DNA from 3 places in the Telluria sp. PB2R4 genome. Region 1 is predicted to be linked to each of the others. Evidence: predicted binding sites of a transcription regulator. Region 1 holds the regulator's gene; each other region holds the start of a gene.

Region 1 (5,697 bases):
CTCGACGCCCAGCCGAGCGCCGTGGAGATGCTGGAAGATATCCGCGCTTTCGTCGCGAAGTGGCTGCCCTCGTTCAAGACGGATAACCGTTCCTACCTGACGGTGGCGGTAGGCTGCACCGGCGGGCAGCACCGCTCGGTGTACATGGCGGAGCGGCTGGGGGCGTATTTCGGGCAGACCGAACGGGTGATCGTTCGGCATCGGGAGCAGCCGAAGCACGCGGCTGTCTGATACGGCGTGCGCCGTCGATCATCGTAGGGTGGGCGGGTCTCCCGCCCGCGCGTTCAACTAACATTTGATCTGCCGGCTCGGCTGATCCACCGTTAACTATCACCGCGTGGGCGGGGGAGCCGCCCACCCTACGGAAAACCGGTATCAGTATCAGGTCAGATGCCGCAGCGGGTGCGCATGCTCCGGCCACACCGGCTCGAAGAACCGCGCCACCATCTCCGGCTTCACCTCGTCGAGCGTCGCCGGATTCCACTTCGGCGTATTGTCCTTGTCGATCACCAGCGCCCGCACGCCTTCCAGCACTTCGCCGTGCTCGAAATTGCGGCGCACCAGGTTGCGCTCCATGCGCAGGCAGTCCGCCACATCCAGCGCCGCGCCGCGTTGCAGGAGTTCGCGCGTTACGCACATCATCAGGGGCGAACGCTGGCGCATTGCCTTCAACGCCTTTTGCGCGAACGGGTTCTCGTCGCGCCCGAGCGAGGCCATGATCGCGCCCACCGTAGCGGCGCCGAAGTGCGCATCGATCACGGCGCGCTGCGCCTGCAGCTCACTCGGTCCGATGCGAGCGGCAAACTGCGCGGCGTAGTTCCGTATCGCCGCCGGCAACTGCGCGCCGGCCGTCGATTCCACCAGCGCCATCAATCCGCCCAGCTGGTCGCCCGGCACGAACACGTCGGCCAGCCCCACGTAGAGCGCATCGGTCGCGCCGATCGTCAGGCCGGTCAGGCCCAGGTATTGTCCCAGCTGGCCCGGCGCGTGCGACAGGAAGTGGCTGCCGCCGACGTCCGGGAACAAGCCAATGTTCACCTCGGGCATCGCCATTTTCGTGCGTTCGGTGACGATGCGCAGGCCGCAGCCAGGGCCGCCCTGGGCGATACCCATGCCGCCGCCCATCACCACGCCGTCCATCACCGCGATGTAGGGCTTCGGATAAAAGTGGATCAGGTGGTTCAGTGCGTATTCTTCGGTGAAGAAGTCTTCCAGCAGCGCGCTGCCGCCCATCGGGCTGGCCTGGCCTACCTCGTGGAAAAAGCGGATGTCGCCGCCCGCGCACAGGGCCTTCTCGCTGCTGCTGGTGATGACCACCGCGTCGATGCCCGCGTCATCCTTCCACTGCAACAGGGTCGCGGTGAGCGCGCGCACCATGTCGAGCGAGAGAGAATTCAGGGCTTTCGGCCGGTCGAGCGTGATGACGCCGGTGCGATTGGCAACGCGGGTCAGGACGGTATCGGTCATGACGGTCTTCTATGATCGAAAAGACATGCATTCTACAGAACATTTGTACAAATACGGAAGCCGGGAAAAGTAACAAGCGTGTACAAAAGCAAAAAGGGCGTCCCCTCAGACGCCCTTGCTTGATGTGCGGCTACCCGTCGTTACGCGGCAGCGGCTTCTCCGATGTCCGGAAGGCGCTTGTGCGCCACGTGGTTATGGTCTTGTAGCATGGATTTGTGCTTTAGAACCTGTCTGTCCAGCCTGTCCATCAGGGTATCAATCGCCGCATACAGATCCTGCGCGGCACTGGCCACGTGCAGAATCTTGCCGGATACCTGTAGGTTGATCTCCGCTTTCTGTCTTTTTTCTTTTTCGGTGAGGTTGTCGATCGCAAGGAACACGTGGGTATCGATGACGTGGTCGAAATGACGGGTGATGCGCTCGAGCTTATTCTGAACGTATTCACGGATGGCGGGGGTAACTTCGAGATGGTGGCCGCTGATTGTGAGGTTCATACACACTCCTTAGGGAAGGTGCCCTGCCCGCGCCACAAGGTGAGAGTGGGCAGTGGCTTTACAGGGATTTGCGGAGGCTGACGGGCGGAATCTTGAGCGCTTCGCGGTATTTTGCAACCGTGCGGCGCGCAATGACCATACCTTGTTCCCCGAGCATCTCCGCGATCTTGCTGTCGGATAGAGGGTTCCTAGGGTCTTCTGCTCCTGTCAATTGCGCAATGAGTGCGCGGATCGCCGTCGAGGAGGCTTCTCCCCCCGCTTCGGTGGCGACGTGACTTCCGAAGAAGTATTTCAGCTCAAACATGCCGTGCGGGGTCAGCATGTATTTCTGAGTGGTTACACGCGAGATTGTGCTCTCGTGTAGGCCTAGTGTATCAGCTATCTCGCGTAAGACAAGAGGGCGCATGGCAACCGCGCCGTGGCTGAAAAAGTTGCGCTGGCGCTCCACAATTGCCTCGGCAACACGCAGGATCGTATCGAAACGCTGGCGCATGTTCTTGATGAGCCACTTGGCTTCCTGCAGCTGCGCGCCCATCTGGCTTTCGCTCTTGCCCTGCTTGAGCAGGTTGGCGTACAGCGAGTTCACACGCAGTTTCGGCATCACGTCCGGGTTCAGGGTGACGGCCCAGCCGCTCTTGGCGCGCCGGACGATCACGTCCGGCACCACGTAGTCGGACACGCCCGAGCCGAAGGCCGCGCCGGGATGCGGATTGCACTGGCGGACCACGGCCTGCACTTCGCGCAGGTCTTCGTCGTCGCAGTCGAGCGCCTTCTTCAGCTTGGTGTATTCGCGCTGGGCGAACCAGGCCAGGTAGCCTTCGACGATCTTCAGGGCCAGGCGCCGCGTCACCATCGGCACGCCCGGCATGCGGCGGATCTGCAGCGCCAGGCATTCGGCCGCGCTGCGCGCACCCACGCCCACCGGGTCCAGGCTCTGCACCAGCGCCAGCGCGCAGCGCAGTTCGTCCATCTCGATCTCGAGTTCTTCCGGCAGCCGCGCATGGATGTCGTCGAGCGGCTCTTCGAGGTAGCCGTTGTCGTCGAGCGCATCGATCACCAGCTCGGCCAGCACGCGGTCGCGCACGCTGCAGCCGGTCAGGCGGATCTGCTCGGCCAGGTGCTCGCGCAGCGTGACGCTGTCGGCTTCGAGCTGCGGGCGTCCGTCCTCGTCGTCGCCGCTGCGCGCGCCGCCGCCTTCGCCGCCCCAGTCGGTATCGCCCTCGCCACGTTCGCCGTGGTCGCCGCCGTCATCCCCGCCCTCCGCCTCCGCCTTGGGGCCGTCCGCGCCCTCCGGTGCCGGCGCCGCGGCCGGCGCGTCGCCATTCGGCGGCGCCGCATTGATGGCGCCGTCGGCCAGCAGCCGCACCGAGCGGTCGAGCGGATCGTCGAGACGTTCGAGCAGCGGGTTGTCGTGCAGGATCTGCTCGATCTCCTGGTGCAGTTCGAGCGTGGACAGCTGCAGCAGGCGGATCGACTGCTGCAGCTGCGGCGTGAGCGCCAGGTGCTGCGAGGTGCGGAGCTGCAGTGACTGTTTCATTACATCCTGAAGTGTTCGCCGAGGTAGACGCGCCGCACGGATTCGTTGGCGATGATGTCGTCGGGCCGTCCCGAGGCCAGCACCGCGCCCTGGTTGATGATGTAGGCGCGGTCGCAGATCCCGAGCGTCTCGCGCACGTTGTGGTCGGTGATCAGGACCCCGATGTTGCGCTCCTTCAGGAAGCGCACGATGCGCTGGATCTCGATGACGGCGATCGGATCGACGCCCGCGAACGGTTCGTCCAGCAGCACGAAGCGCGGGTTGGTCGCGAGCGCGCGCGCGATCTCGACGCGGCGCCGTTCGCCGCCCGACAGCGACAGCGCCGGGTTCTCGCGCAGCTTCTCGATCTGCAGTTCCGCCAGCAGGGTGTCGAGGCGTTCGTTGATCTGGTCCTTGGTGAGCGCCTTGCCGTCCACCCGCTGCAGCTCGAGCACGGCGCGGATGTTCTCTTCCACCGTCAGCTTGCGGAACACCGAGGCTTCCTGAGGCAGGTACGAGAGGCCCAGTACCGCGCGGCGGTGGATCGGCAGGCTTGAAATGTCGGTGCCGTTGATGTCGATGGTGCCGGCGTCCGAGGGCACCAGGCCGACGATCATGTAGAACGAGGTGGTCTTGCCGGCGCCGTTGGGGCCGAGCAGGCCGACCACTTCGCCGCATTCCACCTGCAGCGACACGTCGCGCACCACCAGGCGCTTGCCGTAGCTCTTCTGCAGGCCCTTGACGATCAGGGTGCTGCAGCCTTCGCGCGCGGTGGCGAAGGCGCCGTTCATGGCTGCCGTCATTGCTTGGCGCCCTCTGCTGGCGCCGTGGTCCGGCGCGGCGCGATGATCAGGGTGCCGCGGCCGCCGCCCACCTTGCTGGCGCCGCTGGCGTCGTTGCGCACCTGCGCGACTTCGCGCCGGTTGTCGTAGGAGATGAACGGGCCCTTGATCTCGTTGGTCATGCGCCCGCCCTCCAGCTCGCGCACCTCGGCGGCGGTGAACAGCTTCACCAGCTCGGCGCGCTCGTCATACTCGATGCGCTGGGCCTGGCCCTCGACCCACAGGTCGGGACCGCCGTCGCGCTTCTGGCGGAAGGTGGCGGTCTTGCCGTTGTTGGCGGTGAGGGTCACGCTCATGAAGCCTTCCGGCGTTTCCTTCAACAGGGCGCGGTCGGATTTCAGCACCAGCGTGCCGCGCGTGAGCACGACGTTGCCGGTCAGGACGCGGGTCTGGGTGACCTCGTCCACGTCGAGCGAGTCGAATTGGACCACGGCCTGCTTGAGCGAATCGGCACGCTCCGCCGAGGCGCCGAAGGCGGCCAGGCTGAGGAATACGGCTGCGATAATTTTTTTCATGTTGCTTGTCCTGGGTTGGCTTGTTGCTGCCGCTTATTGGGGACGCTGGCGTGGCGGATAAACGATCTGGCCGCGGCTGGCGAGATGCAGCTTCTGGGTCGCGTTGTTGGCGACCATGCCGGTGCCGGTCACGGTCGCGGAACCGAGCCGCATCTCGATCGCCTTGTCGGTCTTGAGGATTTCTTCGTCGGGCAGCACGGTGAGCGCCTGGGTCTGCATGCGCAGCGCTTCGCTGGTCGGCGTGGCCGGACGCTGGATGTCGACGTTGCCGAGCAGTTCGACGCGGTGTTCCTCGTGGTAGATCTGGGCGCGTTTTGCGACGATGGTCATACGCGGACGGCCGGGCGTCATGCTCTCCATCACCGGCTGTTCGACATGGGACACGTCGCCCAGCGGCGTATGCGCCAGGCGCTTGCCCGACACCACGTAGCTCGGCTTGCCCGCTTCGGTCATGCGCACGAACGAGAAATTCTCGACGATGTAGTCGGGTTCGTCCTGCGGCCCGCCGAGTCGCGCGCTGTCGTCTTCGCTTTCCATCAGCTGCACCACCCAGAAGCTGCCGAATGCGCAGAAGGCCGCGATCATCATGATCGTCAGGAGCTTCCAGCGGTGGGCGGTGCGTTTATAGGTGACCATGCTCGATCAGGCGCGAAGGCTCATGCGAAATAAGGCGCGAGCGCCTGTTCGTAGGTGCCCTGCGCGCGCATGACGAGGTCGCAGACCTCGCGCACGGCGCCGCGGCCACCCGCGTTCTTCGTTACGTAGTGCGCGCGGTGCTGCACTTCCGGGTGGCCCGACGGCACGGCGACGGCAAAACCGACGCGGGTGAACAGCGGCAGGTCGATCACGTCGTCGCCGATGTA
Region 2 (5,697 bases), on a different contig from region 1:
CTGCGCACGGCTCAGGTCGCGCACTTCGCTGGCGTCCTTTACCGTCATCACGCCCATGCCGTAGGTGCCGGCGTCGGGCTTCACGATCACGAAGGGCTTCTGCTCCTTCATGCCGTATTCCTTGTACTTCTTCTTGATCTTGGAGAGCAGCGCCGACACGGCATCGGCCAGCTGCTCGGTGCCGACGTCTTCCTGCAGGTCGATCTCGCCGACCTTGCTGTGCAGCGGGTTGACCAGCCACGGGTCGATATCGATCAGCTTGCCGAACTTCTTGGCCACTTCGTCGAAGGCCTTGAAGTGGTTGCTCTTGCGGCGCAGCGCCCAGCCTGCGTGCAGCGGCGGCAGCAGCGACTGCTCGTGGATGTTTTCCAGGATAGCCGGGATGCCGCTCGACAGGTCGTTATTCAGCAGGATGGTGCAGGGGTCGAAATCAGCCAGGCCGACGCGGCGCCCGTTCGGTGAGCGCACCAGCGGCTCGACCACCAGCATGTTCCCATCCGGCAGCGCCAGCGGAGTCGGCTGGGTGACTTCCGGCGACAGCGAGCCGAGGCGCACGTGCAGGCCGGTCTGGCGGAAGATCTGCATCAGGCGCGCCACATTTTGCAGGTACATCGGATTGCGCGTGTGGACTTCCGGGATCATCAGGAGGTTGCGCGCGTCCGGGCAATACTTGTCGATCGCGGCCATGGCGGCCTGCACCGTCAGCGGCAGCATCTCGGTGGACAGGTTGTTGAAGCCGCCCGGGAACAGGTTGGTGTCGACCGGCGCCAGCTTGTAGCCGGCATTGCGCAGGTCCACCGAGCAATAGAACGGCGGCGTATGCTCCTGCCACTCGAGGCGGAACCAGCGCTCGATGGCGGGCGTGGCTTCGAGAATTTTCTTTTCCAGATCCAGGAGGGGACCGGTCAGGGCGGTGGCGAGGTGCGGAACCATGGGAGCGTCCTAGTAGTGGCTTTTTTGAATTATATCGGTAGCCTCATATATGGACGAATAAGCTTGTTTAAAGTCTGCATATTGCTGCAAACGAAAAAAAAGGCGCCCGCAGGCGCCTTCGTCCTTCAAAAACCGCTTACAGGTGGTAAGCCGATTCGCCGTGGCTGGTGATGTCCAGGCCTTCGCGCTCGGCATCCGCCGGTACGCGCAGGCCGATCAGCACATCCACCAGCTTGAAGGCGATGAAGGCCACCACTGCCGACCACACGACGGTGACGCCCACTGCCTCGGCCTGCACCAACAGCTGCCCGGAGATCGAGTAGTCCGGCGAGCCCTTGTTGGCAACATAGTCCCAGATGCCCTGCCCGCCCAGCGCCGGCGAAGCGAACACGCCAGTGAGGAGCGCACCCAGGATCCCACCCACACCGTGCACGCCGAACACGTCGAGCGAATCGTCGGCGCCCAGCAGGCGCTTCAGGCCGGTCACACCCCACAGGCAGACCACGCCACCCACCAGGCCCATCAGCAGGCCGCCCATCGGGCCGACGAAGCCGGCGCCCGGGGTGATCACCACCAGGCCCGAGACCGCGCCGGAGACCGCGCCCAGCAGCGACGGCTTGCCCTTCAGGAGCCACTCGCCGAACATCCACGACACGGCGGCACCGGCGGTCGCCAGCAGGGTGTTGATGAAGGCCAGCGCAGCGACGTCGCCCGCTTCCAGTGCCGAACCGGCGTTGAAGCCGAACCAGCCGACCCACAGCAGCGAGCCGCCGATCATGGTCATGGTCAGCGAGTGCGGAGCCATCGATTCGCGGCCCAGGCCGATGCGCTTGCCGATCACATAGGCCCCGACCAGGCCGGCCACCGCCGCGTTGATGTGCACCACGGTGCCGCCGGCGAAGTCGAGCGCGCCATGCCCCCACAGGAAGCCGGCATTCGAGGTGACGGTCGCCAGGGTGGCGGCGTCCTGGATCGCATCAGGGCCGGCCCAGAACCAGACCATGTGGGCCACCGGCAGGTAGCCGAAGGTGAACCACAGCACCGAGAACAGCAGCACCGCCGCGAAGCGCACGCGCTCGGCGAAGGCGCCGACGACCAGGGCGCAGGTCAGCGCAGCGAAGCTGCCCTGGAAGGCGACGAAGATGAACTCGGGGATCATCGTCTCCTTGCTGAAGGTACCAGCCTGGCTGAAGGTGCCGGCCGCGGCATCGTAGATACCGTTCAGGAAGACGCGGTCGAAGCCGCCGATGAAGGCATTGCCCTGCGTGAAGGCCAGCGAGTAACCATACAGGCACCACAGCACGATGATCAGCGAGAACACCATGAACACCTGCATCAGCACCGACAGCATGTTCTTGGCGCGCACCAGGCCGCCGTAGAACAGCGCCAGGCCGGGAATCGCCATCATGATGACCAGCAGCGTGGAGACGAACATCCAGGCGGTGTCGCCCTTGTTGATGCTGGGTGCCGCGAGTGCCGGCAGCGCCAGGCCGGCGGCGAAGAGGCCGGCGAGGATTTTTGTTGAGATCTTCATCGGGTTCCCCTTACAGTGCTTCGTTGCCGGTCTCGCCGGTACGGATACGGATGACCTGGTTGAGGTCGGCCACGAAAATCTTGCCGTCACCGATCTTGCCGGTGCGGGCGGCGCCCGAGATGGCGTCGATCACCTGGTCGACCACGGCGTCGTCGACCGCGGCCTCGATCTTGATCTTCGGGAGGAAATCGACCACGTACTCCGCGCCGCGATACAGCTCGGTGTGGCCTTTCTGGCGACCGAAGCCTTTCACCTCGGTCACAGTCATGCCCTGTACGTTGATCTCCGACAGCGCTTCACGGACTTCGTCCAGCTTGAAGGGCTTGATGATGGCGGTAATCATTTTCATGGTGATGCCTCTTTACTCTTAGAAAGTTTTGGACACGGTCAGCACGGCTGCCGACTTGCCCAGGTTCTCGCCGTCCGGGCTGCGGTAGGCCTTGGTGTTGCCCTTGATCCAGGCCAGCGATACCGTGGCCAGGCCGAAATCCTTGGTAAACCCGACTTTGTAATCGGTGTACGAGTACATGCTGTTGTTGTTGACTTCCTGGCGCCCGGCATGCAGGTTGAGGATGTAGCCTTCGTAGACGTCGAGGTCGAGGCCGAGGTCCAGGTAACCGCTGCGCTTGCTGTCGGCGGTGCCGAACAGGTTGGTGGTCGAGTGCGAATACTTGACGTAGCCCGGCCCGAGGCCGATGCGGGCGTACAGTTCGAAGGTGTTCGCGCGCGGGTTCAGGTCATTCGACGGATACCAGTAGTACAGGCCGCCGACGTCGTACGTGACGTTCTCGGCCAACTGGCCGCGCTTGCCGCCATAGACGTCCCATTCGATATCGCCGTCGCCGCCGAGATCTTTCGTCCATTTGATGGTGGACAGCCAGGTTCCCACGTACAGGCCGGATGGGGCATGCACGTAGTCGACGCCGCCTTGCAGCGCCGGGTCTAACCGGGTTTGCGACAGGCCGCGGTAACGGTAGTCGCTGGTAATGGCGGCGTTGTAGCTGATTTGATGCTCAGGGGCAGCTTCCTGCGCAAAGGCAGGGATGCTCGAACAGGCCATGATGGCCAGGCTGACTGCTGCTACTTTAGTGTTGCACTTCATGACATTCCCCTTATTTTCAACATCTGCGCTCATCGGCTAATTCGTCGGCTGAACCGTGGCGCAGGCTGTTGCGGTTTACAATCTTGTTTGCTACACGCCTGCCAACTCTTTAGCAGGATGCGTGCCAGCTCAAAAAAGTGATGGGAATGTTGGCAAAAGGCCGTAAAGACCTTGTTTTTGTCAGCCATCCGCCCCATTTGCAACTCGAACAACCCAGGAACCCCGCGCGCCGGGCAGGTGCCACGGCGCGGCGCACCAAAAGCGGCGTACTGCGCACCGTCGTGGTGCAGCGCGATCCGACTGAAAGGAAATGGACATGAACAGCTTCTTCAACGACATCCAGGGCAAGATCAACCAGGCGCTGGATAACTCGCCGGCCAAGGACATCGAGAAAAACGTCAAGGCGATGATGACCCAGGGCTTCTCCAAGCTTGACCTGGTCACCCGCGAAGAGTTCGACATCCAGGCCCAGGTGCTGGCCAAGACCCGCGCCAAGCTCGAAGCGCTGGAACTGCGCGTGGTGGACCTGGAAGCACGCCTGGGCGCGCAGGGAACATCTTCCTCTTCGGCTGCGTCGGCCGCCTCGACTGCCTCGGCCGCAGCCGGGGCCCCGCTTCCCGGCGCCACCGACCCGGCCGCGCCGCACATCATCATCGACAAGCCCTGATCCTCCCTCGGCGTTGGTAACGCCATGAACGCGATCGGCCGGCCGCCCGGCCCGCTCCCGCCGCAGGAAGTCTCGCTCGACGTCCTGCGCGAGAAATACGCCAAGGGCCAGGAAAACGGCATCCTCGACGTACGCCGGCGCGTCGCGCGCGCCCTGGCGGCGCTCGAACCCGCAGACCGGCGCGCGGAACTCGAGGCGCGCTTCCTCTGGGCCCAGGAGCAGGGCTTCGTGCCCGCCGGACGCATCAACTCGGCCGCCGGCCTGGGCCTGCAGGCGACCCTCATCAACTGTTTCGTCCAGCCGGTGGGCGATTCCATCTCCGGCAGCGACGACGGCCTGCCGGGCATCTACACTGCCCTGCTTGAATCGGCCGAGACCATGCGCCGCGGCGGCGGCGTGGGCTACGATTTCAGCGCGATCCGCCCGATGGGCAGCAAGGTCCGCGGCACGCGCTCGCGCGCCTCCGGCCCAGTCTCTTACATGGAAGTGTTCGACGCCTCGTGCCGCACGGTGGAATCGGCCGGCGCCCGGCGCGGCGCCCAGATGGGCGTGCTGCGCATCGACCACCCCGACATCGAGCGCTTCATCGCCGCCAAGGACGAGGGCGGGCTCACCAACTTCAATATCTCGGTCGGCGTGACCGACGAGTTCATGCGCGCGGTCGACAGCGACGCGATATTCGACCTGGTCCACCGCGCCGAGCCGGGCGAGGAGGATGCCGCCGGCGCGGTCCGCCGTGAAGATGGCCGCTGGGTCTACCGCCAGGTCCGCGCGCGCGCGCTGTGGGACAAGATCATCGCCTCGACCTACGATCACGCCGAGCCGGGCGTGCTGTTTGTCGACCGCATGAATCTTGAAAACAACCTCTGGTATGCGGAAGAACTGCGCGCCACCAATCCCTGCGGCGAGCAGCCCCTGCCCGGCTACGGCTGCTGCGACCTGGGTTCGGTCAACCTCACCGCCTTCGTGCTTGATCCGTTCGGCGCCAGCCCGCAATTCGATTTCGAGCGCATGTGCGAGGTCGCCGCAGTGGGCGTGCGCATGCTCGACCTGGTGCTGGACGCCACCGAATGGCCGCTGCCGCAGCAGCTTGCGGAGTCGCAGGCCAAGCGCCGCATCGGCCTTGGCTTCCTGGGCCTGGGCAGCGCCCTGGTCATGCTGGGGCTGCGCTACGATTCCGACGCCGGCCGGGCCATGGCGACGCGCATCGCCGAGACGCTGCGCGATGCAGCCTATGCCACCTCGGTCGAGCTGGCAGTGGAAAAGGGACCGTTCCCGCTGTTCGACGCCGACAAGTACCTGCGCGGCCAGTTTGTCGGGCGCCTGCCGGAGTGGCTGCGCGAAGCGGTCCGCGTGCACGGCATCCGCAACTCGCACCTGCTGTCGATCGCGCCGACCGGCACCATCTCGCTGGCCTTCGCCGACAATGCCTCGAACGGCATCGAGCCGCCCTATTCCTGG
Region 3 (5,697 bases), on a different contig from region 1:
GAATGCGGGTGCAAGCTGATCGGCAGCGTGCCTGCGACGGTCGGTTGAGCCCGAGTCACCATGTGCCGTACTTGTGACGTGCCTCCTGATAAGCTACCATTCCTCCCCTTTGACATGACTGGTTATCGCATCTGGCAAGCGCTGCAAGTCGTTGATTAATAAAGAATGCTCATCTCGACCCGGCGACTTTTAATCCGTTGGTCGCGGGTTCGAATCCCGCACGGCCTACCACGAATTCAGTATCAAACAAGAACGCCAACCTTCGGGTTGGCGTTGTTGTTTTCAAGCTGCCTCCGCCGCCGGATGCGCCTGCTTCCGGTACAGGAACTCCAGCACCGCCCCGCGATACTCCATATAGCGCGCGTCCTGCGCCAGCGCCACCCGGTCGCGCGGACGCGCCAGGCCCACCTCGACGATCTCGCCGATGGTCGCCGCCGGCCCGTTGGTCAGCATCACGATCCGGTCCGACAGCAACACCGCCTCGTCCACGTCATGCGTCACCATCACCACGGTCGACTTGGTCGCCGCAACGATCTTGAGCAGCTCGTCCTGCAGGTGGGCCCGCGTCAGCGCGTCCAGGGCGCCGAAGGGTTCGTCCATCAGCAAGACCTTGGGCTGCATCGCCAGCGCGCGCGCGATGCCGACCCGCTGCTTCATGCCGCCCGAGATTTCATGCGGGCGCTTGCCCTCGGCGCTGCCCAGGCCCACCAGCGCGAGCGCATCGCGGGTCCGTTCGCGCAGCTGGGCGCGGGTCTCGAGCGCACCGAAGACCCGTTCAACGCCGAGATAAATGTTTTCGTAGCAGGTCAGCCAGGGCAGCAGCGAATGGTTCTGGAACACCACCGCCCGTTCCGGGGCCGGGCCGGCAATCTCGCGGTTGGCGCACAGCAGCACGCCCTCGGTCGGTTTCAGCAGGCCGGCGATCAGGTTCAGCAGGGTCGACTTGCCGCAGCCGGAGTGGCCGATCAGGGTGACGAACTCGCCCTTGCGCACGGCGAGGTCGATGCCCTGCAAGGCCTGGAACACGCCCTTCCTGGTGTGAAAGGCCATCTCCACGCCGCTGATGTCGATGAATTTTGGATTGTCCATGATCGTGCCTCCTTCAGTTGGCTACTTGTTCGTGGGTCAGTGCACGCGCCAGGGCCACCAGCCCCTGCTCGAGCAGCAGGCCGACCACGCCGATGATGACGATGGCGATGATGATGTGCGCGACGTTCAGGTTGTTCCACTCGTCCCACACCCAGAAGCCGATGCCGACACCGCCGGTCAGCATTTCCGCCGCCACGATGACCAGCCAGGCGGTGCCGATCGCGAGGCGCACGCCGGTCAGGATGTAGGGCAAGGCCGAGGGCAGCAGGATCTTGGTCAACACCTTCCATTCGGACAGGTTCAGTACCCGCGCCACGTTCATGTAATCCTGCGGCACGCGCTGCACGCCGACCGCGGTGTTGATGACCATCGGCCAGATCGAGCAGATGAAGATCGACCAGATCGCAGCCGGGTCGGCCGACTTGAACACCAGCAGGCCGATCGGCAGCCAGGCCAGCGGCGATACCGGCTTGAGCAGGCTGACGATCGGTGCGAACATGGCGCCGGCAAAGCGCACCCGTCCGATCAGGAAGCCGAGCGGGATGCCGACCAGCGCGGCCAGGCCGAAGCCCAGCGCCACCCGCTTCAGCGACGCGAGCACGTTCCAGCCGATGCCCTGGTCGTTCGGGCCGGTGTAATGGAACGGATCGGCGAACAGGACCAGCGCCGCCTGCAGGGTCGCCTGCGGCGTCGGGAAAGCGCTGTTGCGGCTGGCGATGATGTGCCAGGCCAGCACCACCAGCGCGATGCCGGCCAGCGGCGGCAGCAGCAGCCGCACCGCCCTGGCAAAGTGCGGCGTGCCCCGCCGCACGGCTCCGGCCGCGGCCGCGGGCTTGCGCCGGGCTGGTGGACGCGCCGGAACTGCCATGGCGTCGGGACTGGGCGTCGCCGCTGCTGCTGCCGGCAAGTCATTGCGGATGGATCTCAGGATGGCGCTCATGGCAGTTCCTTTTCAATCGACGTGAAAATTCAGACCTTGACCTTGAACGAGGCCGCGTAGGCTTTCGGATTCCTGCCGTCCCAGACCGTGCCGTCCATCAGTTTTGAAGTGCGCAGCGGGCTTTTCGGGACCGGGGTCCGGGTCATGGTGGCGGCTTCCGTGTACAGCTTGACCTGGTTCACGCTTGAAGCGACGGCCAGGTAGTCCGGGTCGTCCTTCAGCAGGCCCCAGCGGCGGTGTTGGGTCATGAACCACATGCCGTCCGACAGGTAGGGGAAATTGACCAGGCCATCGTTGTAGAACTTCATGTGGTTGGCGTCGTCCCAGGTCTTGCCGAGACCGTTCTGGTAGCGGCCCAGGATGCGCTGGTCGATCGCATCCTTGCTGGTGTTGACGTAGGACTTGGCGGCGATGACCTCGGCCATGCGGTTCTTGTTGGCCAGCGAGGCATCGATCCATTTGCCGGCTTCCAGGATGGCGGCCATCATGGCGCGGCAGGTGTTCGGGTGCTTCGTGGCGAAGTCGCGCGTGCTGCCCAGTACTTTCTCGGGATGGTCGCGCCAGATGTCCTGGGTGGTGATGGCGGTGATCCCGACCTTGTCCATGATGGCGCGGTGGCCCCAGGGCTCGCCCACGCAGAAGCCGTCCATGTTCCCGACCCGCATGTTGGCCACCATCTGCGGCGGCGGCACGGTGATGACCTTGGCGTCCTTCATCGGATTGATGCCGTTGGCGGCCAGCCAGTAATACAGCCACATGGCGTGGGTGCCGGTCGGGAAGGTCTGGGCGAAGGTGTAGTCGCGTTTCTCCGTGCGCATCAGCTTTGCCAGCGACGGACCGTCGACCGCGCCTTTCGCGGCGAGCTGACTGGACAGCGTGATCGCCTGGCCGTTGTTGTTCAGGCCCATCAGCACCGCCATGTCCTTCTTCTGGCCGCCGATGCCCATCTGGACGCCGTACAGCAATCCATATAACACATGGGCGGCGTCCAGCTCGCCGTTGGCCAGCTTGTCGCGCACGCCGGCCCAGGAAGCTTCCTTGCTCAGTACAAATTTCACGCCGTACTTCTTGTCGAGGCCCAGCACCGAGGCCATCACGACCGAGGCGCAATCGGTCAGCGGAATGAAACCGATCCTGATTTCTTCCTTTTCCGGCTTGTCCGACCCGGCCGCCCACGCCCCACCCGTTGCCAGACCCAGCAGGCCTGCGCCCGCCGCCAGGCTTGCGCCCTGCATGAAGTTCCTGCGCGTGACATTCACCCCGTCGGCACCTTGTGGCGTGGCGCTCTTCGTTTCGAGTTTCCGATATTTCATCGCGATCCTTAATGTAATCAGGCAAAAAAAATGACGCGTACCCGGACATGAATAAGTGCATGTCAGGATAGACGTCGTTGTCTTGGTGGGGCCCTGCCGGCGCTGGCAGGACTCGCGTGCGCTCCATTACGCCAATGTCAATATGCAAGGTCCATGCCAGATCCCGTTGCAGAATGAACGCTGGTTCGGCGTGACGGCCGGTGCACTATGCGATAGCGCAAAAACTGCACGGTGACTGTGCACCGCATCATTTTGGACAGCCAACACCGAGCGGCGGCGAAACGATTCAAAAAAATTAAGATTCGCGAACTTTTTGTATCATGTTGAGAACTTGTCACGATCTCAGCGGTCATATCAATTCCAGCTACGGACCCTACTGTTGGTTACAACCTACGTTCCAGCGCATTCGCTTGACATTGACCGGGGATGGGAACATATTGTTTATTGGAGGCAACACCCTGAAATCGTAAGGAATTGTGTGCGCCCTTGTATTCGCTGAGCAAGCATGTAAAATAGACAACATTCGACGCGTTTCAGTTGGAATATCTGTCAGCAAACGCGCCAGCAAACGCCATTCACTTATTTGAACGCCAGTCTCTGGTGGAGACGGTAAAAGGAAAAGCAATGTACACCGAGCACTCGCATCCACGCATCCACCCCAGTACCGTGGACCGCAGTAACCCGAAAGCGCCGAAGCGCACCTTTGCCAAAGGCATCGTGTCGAACAGCCGCCGCCTGCGCCAGCGCATCGGCGTGGCTGTCGGCCTCTGCGTGGGCGCGGCAGCCCTCCTCGTCACCCTCGAGTAAGTCGCGCCTGCCAGCCCGCTGCCTCATAGACGATGTTTGCGAAGCGGCGGCCCCGGTGGCCGCCGCTTCGCTTTAGAACGCTTCCCAGCCCTCGGTCGCTACCGCTGCCGTCCCCTGCGCGGCCTTGCGGGCCGGCTTCGGTGCGACCGCCTTCGCCTCGTTGCGCGCCGGCGCCGGGGCCCTGGCCGGACGCGCAGCCGCGGCCGGCGCCCGCACCACGCCCGCCTTCGGCGCCCCTGCGGCCTGCGTATCGAGCCGGAAGATGCCGACCGCCTGCGCCAGTTCGGCCGCCTCCTGCTGCAGCGACTGCGCCGCCGCCGAGGCTTCCTCGACCAGCGCGGCGTTCTGCTGGGTCACATGGTCCATCTCCAGCACGGCCTGGTTGATCTGCTCGATGCCGGCGGTCTGCTCCTGGCTGGCGGCGCTGATCTCGGCCATGATGTCAGTCACGCGGCCCACGCTCTGCACGATCTCCGCCATCGTCGCGCCGGCCTGGTCGACCAGCGCAGAACCATGCTGCACTTTCTCGACCGAATCATCGATCAGCGCCTTGATCTCCTTGGCCGCCGCCGCGCTGCGCTGTGCCAGGTTGCGCACTTCGCTCGCCACCACCGCGAATCCGCGGCCCTGCTCGCCAGCACGCGCGGCCTCGACTGCCGCGTTCAGCGCCAGGATATTGGTCTGGAAGGCGATGCCGTCGATGACCGAGATGATGTCGACGATGCGGGTCGCCGAACCGTTGATCGCGCCCATGGTGCGCACCACCTGCTCGACCACTTCGCCGCCCTTGCCCGCCACCTGCCGGGCCGAGGTCGCCAGCGCATTGGCCTGGCGTGCGTTGTCGGCGTTCTGCTTGACGGTCGAGGTCAGCTCTTCCATCGACGATGCCGTCTCTTCCAGCGAACCGGCCTGCTGCTCGGTGCGTGTCGACAGGTCGAGGTTGCCGGCGGCAATCTGGCCGGATGCGGTGGCGATGGTATCGGTACCGCCGCGCACGCGGGTGACGATCCCCACCAGGGACGTGTTCATGTCCTTCAGGGCTTGCAGCAGGCGACCGGTTTCGTCGTGCGAGCTCACCTCGATCTTCTGGCTCAGGTCGCCCGCCGCCACCGCGCCGGCGATCTGCACGGCCCGCTCGATCGGACGCACGATCGCGCGTACCAGCATCCAGCCGACCACGGCCGCCATCACCAGGCCGAACACGAGGCCGGCCAGGCAGACCAGGCGCACGATGTCGTAGGCCTGCTGCGACTCGACGTACTCCTCCTTGGCCACGCGCTGCTGCAGCGCGAGCAGCTGGGTACCGAGCTCGCTCACGGGCTGGAAGCGCCGCGCCACTTCTCCGGTCACCAGCTCGCTGGCGAGGCTGCCGTCGCCGGCCCGCGCCGCCGTCACCGCCGGCATCAGGCCATGTGCCAAAAAGGCTTTGCGGGCCTCGACGAACTTTGCCACCAGCGTGGCTTCTTCAGCCGTCAGCCTGGTCTGCTCGTACGCTTTCCAGGTGGCGGTCGCCTCGGCGACATTGGCGTCGAGCTGGGCCAGGAAGAC

The links. Region 1 encodes sigma-54, which starts transcription at its own class of promoters, with help from an activator protein. Its sites were predicted from a motif close to TGGCANGNAANCTGCTTT; they were not measured.
Region 2: the regulator sigma-54 is predicted to act here: its motif matches at 3,679-3,696, upstream of AC56LU_RS20875 (TorF family putative porin).
Region 3: the regulator sigma-54 is predicted to act here: its motif matches at 3,484-3,501, upstream of AC56LU_RS20580 (CmpA/NrtA family ABC transporter substrate-binding protein).

Annotation. Positions count from the first base shown of each region.
Region 1 is NZ_JCASIC010000003.1:17,335-23,031, forward strand. It holds gene rapZ (RNase adapter RapZ) at 1-231, shown strand, start outside; gene AC56LU_RS06200 (enoyl-CoA hydratase/isomerase family protein) at 382-1,467, opposite strand; gene hpf (ribosome hibernation-promoting factor, HPF/YfiA family) at 1,608-1,961, opposite strand; gene AC56LU_RS06210 (RNA polymerase factor sigma-54) at 2,020-3,498, opposite strand; gene lptB (LPS export ABC transporter ATP-binding protein) at 3,498-4,280, opposite strand; gene lptA (lipopolysaccharide transport periplasmic protein LptA) at 4,277-4,834, opposite strand; gene lptC (LPS export ABC transporter periplasmic protein LptC) at 4,868-5,470, opposite strand; gene AC56LU_RS06230 (KdsC family phosphatase) at 5,491-5,697, opposite strand, start outside.
Region 2 is NZ_JCASIC010000015.1:13,277-18,973, reverse strand. It holds gene gshA (glutamate--cysteine ligase) at 1-933, opposite strand, end outside; gene amt (ammonium transporter) at 1,070-2,467, opposite strand; gene glnK (P-II family nitrogen regulator) at 2,478-2,816, opposite strand; gene AC56LU_RS20875 (TorF family putative porin) at 2,835-3,569, opposite strand; partial or broken gene AC56LU_RS20870 (accessory factor UbiK family protein) at 3,880-4,113, shown strand; gene AC56LU_RS20865 (adenosylcobalamin-dependent ribonucleoside-diphosphate reductase) at 4,261-5,697, shown strand, end outside.
Region 3 is NZ_JCASIC010000014.1:116,594-122,290, reverse strand. It holds gene AC56LU_RS20595 (PAAR domain-containing protein) at 1-48, shown strand, start outside; gene AC56LU_RS20590 (ABC transporter ATP-binding protein) at 283-1,089, opposite strand; gene ntrB (nitrate ABC transporter permease) at 1,103-2,029, opposite strand; gene AC56LU_RS20580 (CmpA/NrtA family ABC transporter substrate-binding protein) at 2,059-3,342, opposite strand; gene AC56LU_RS20575 (hypothetical protein) at 3,967-4,149, shown strand; gene AC56LU_RS20570 (methyl-accepting chemotaxis protein) at 4,222-5,697, opposite strand, start outside.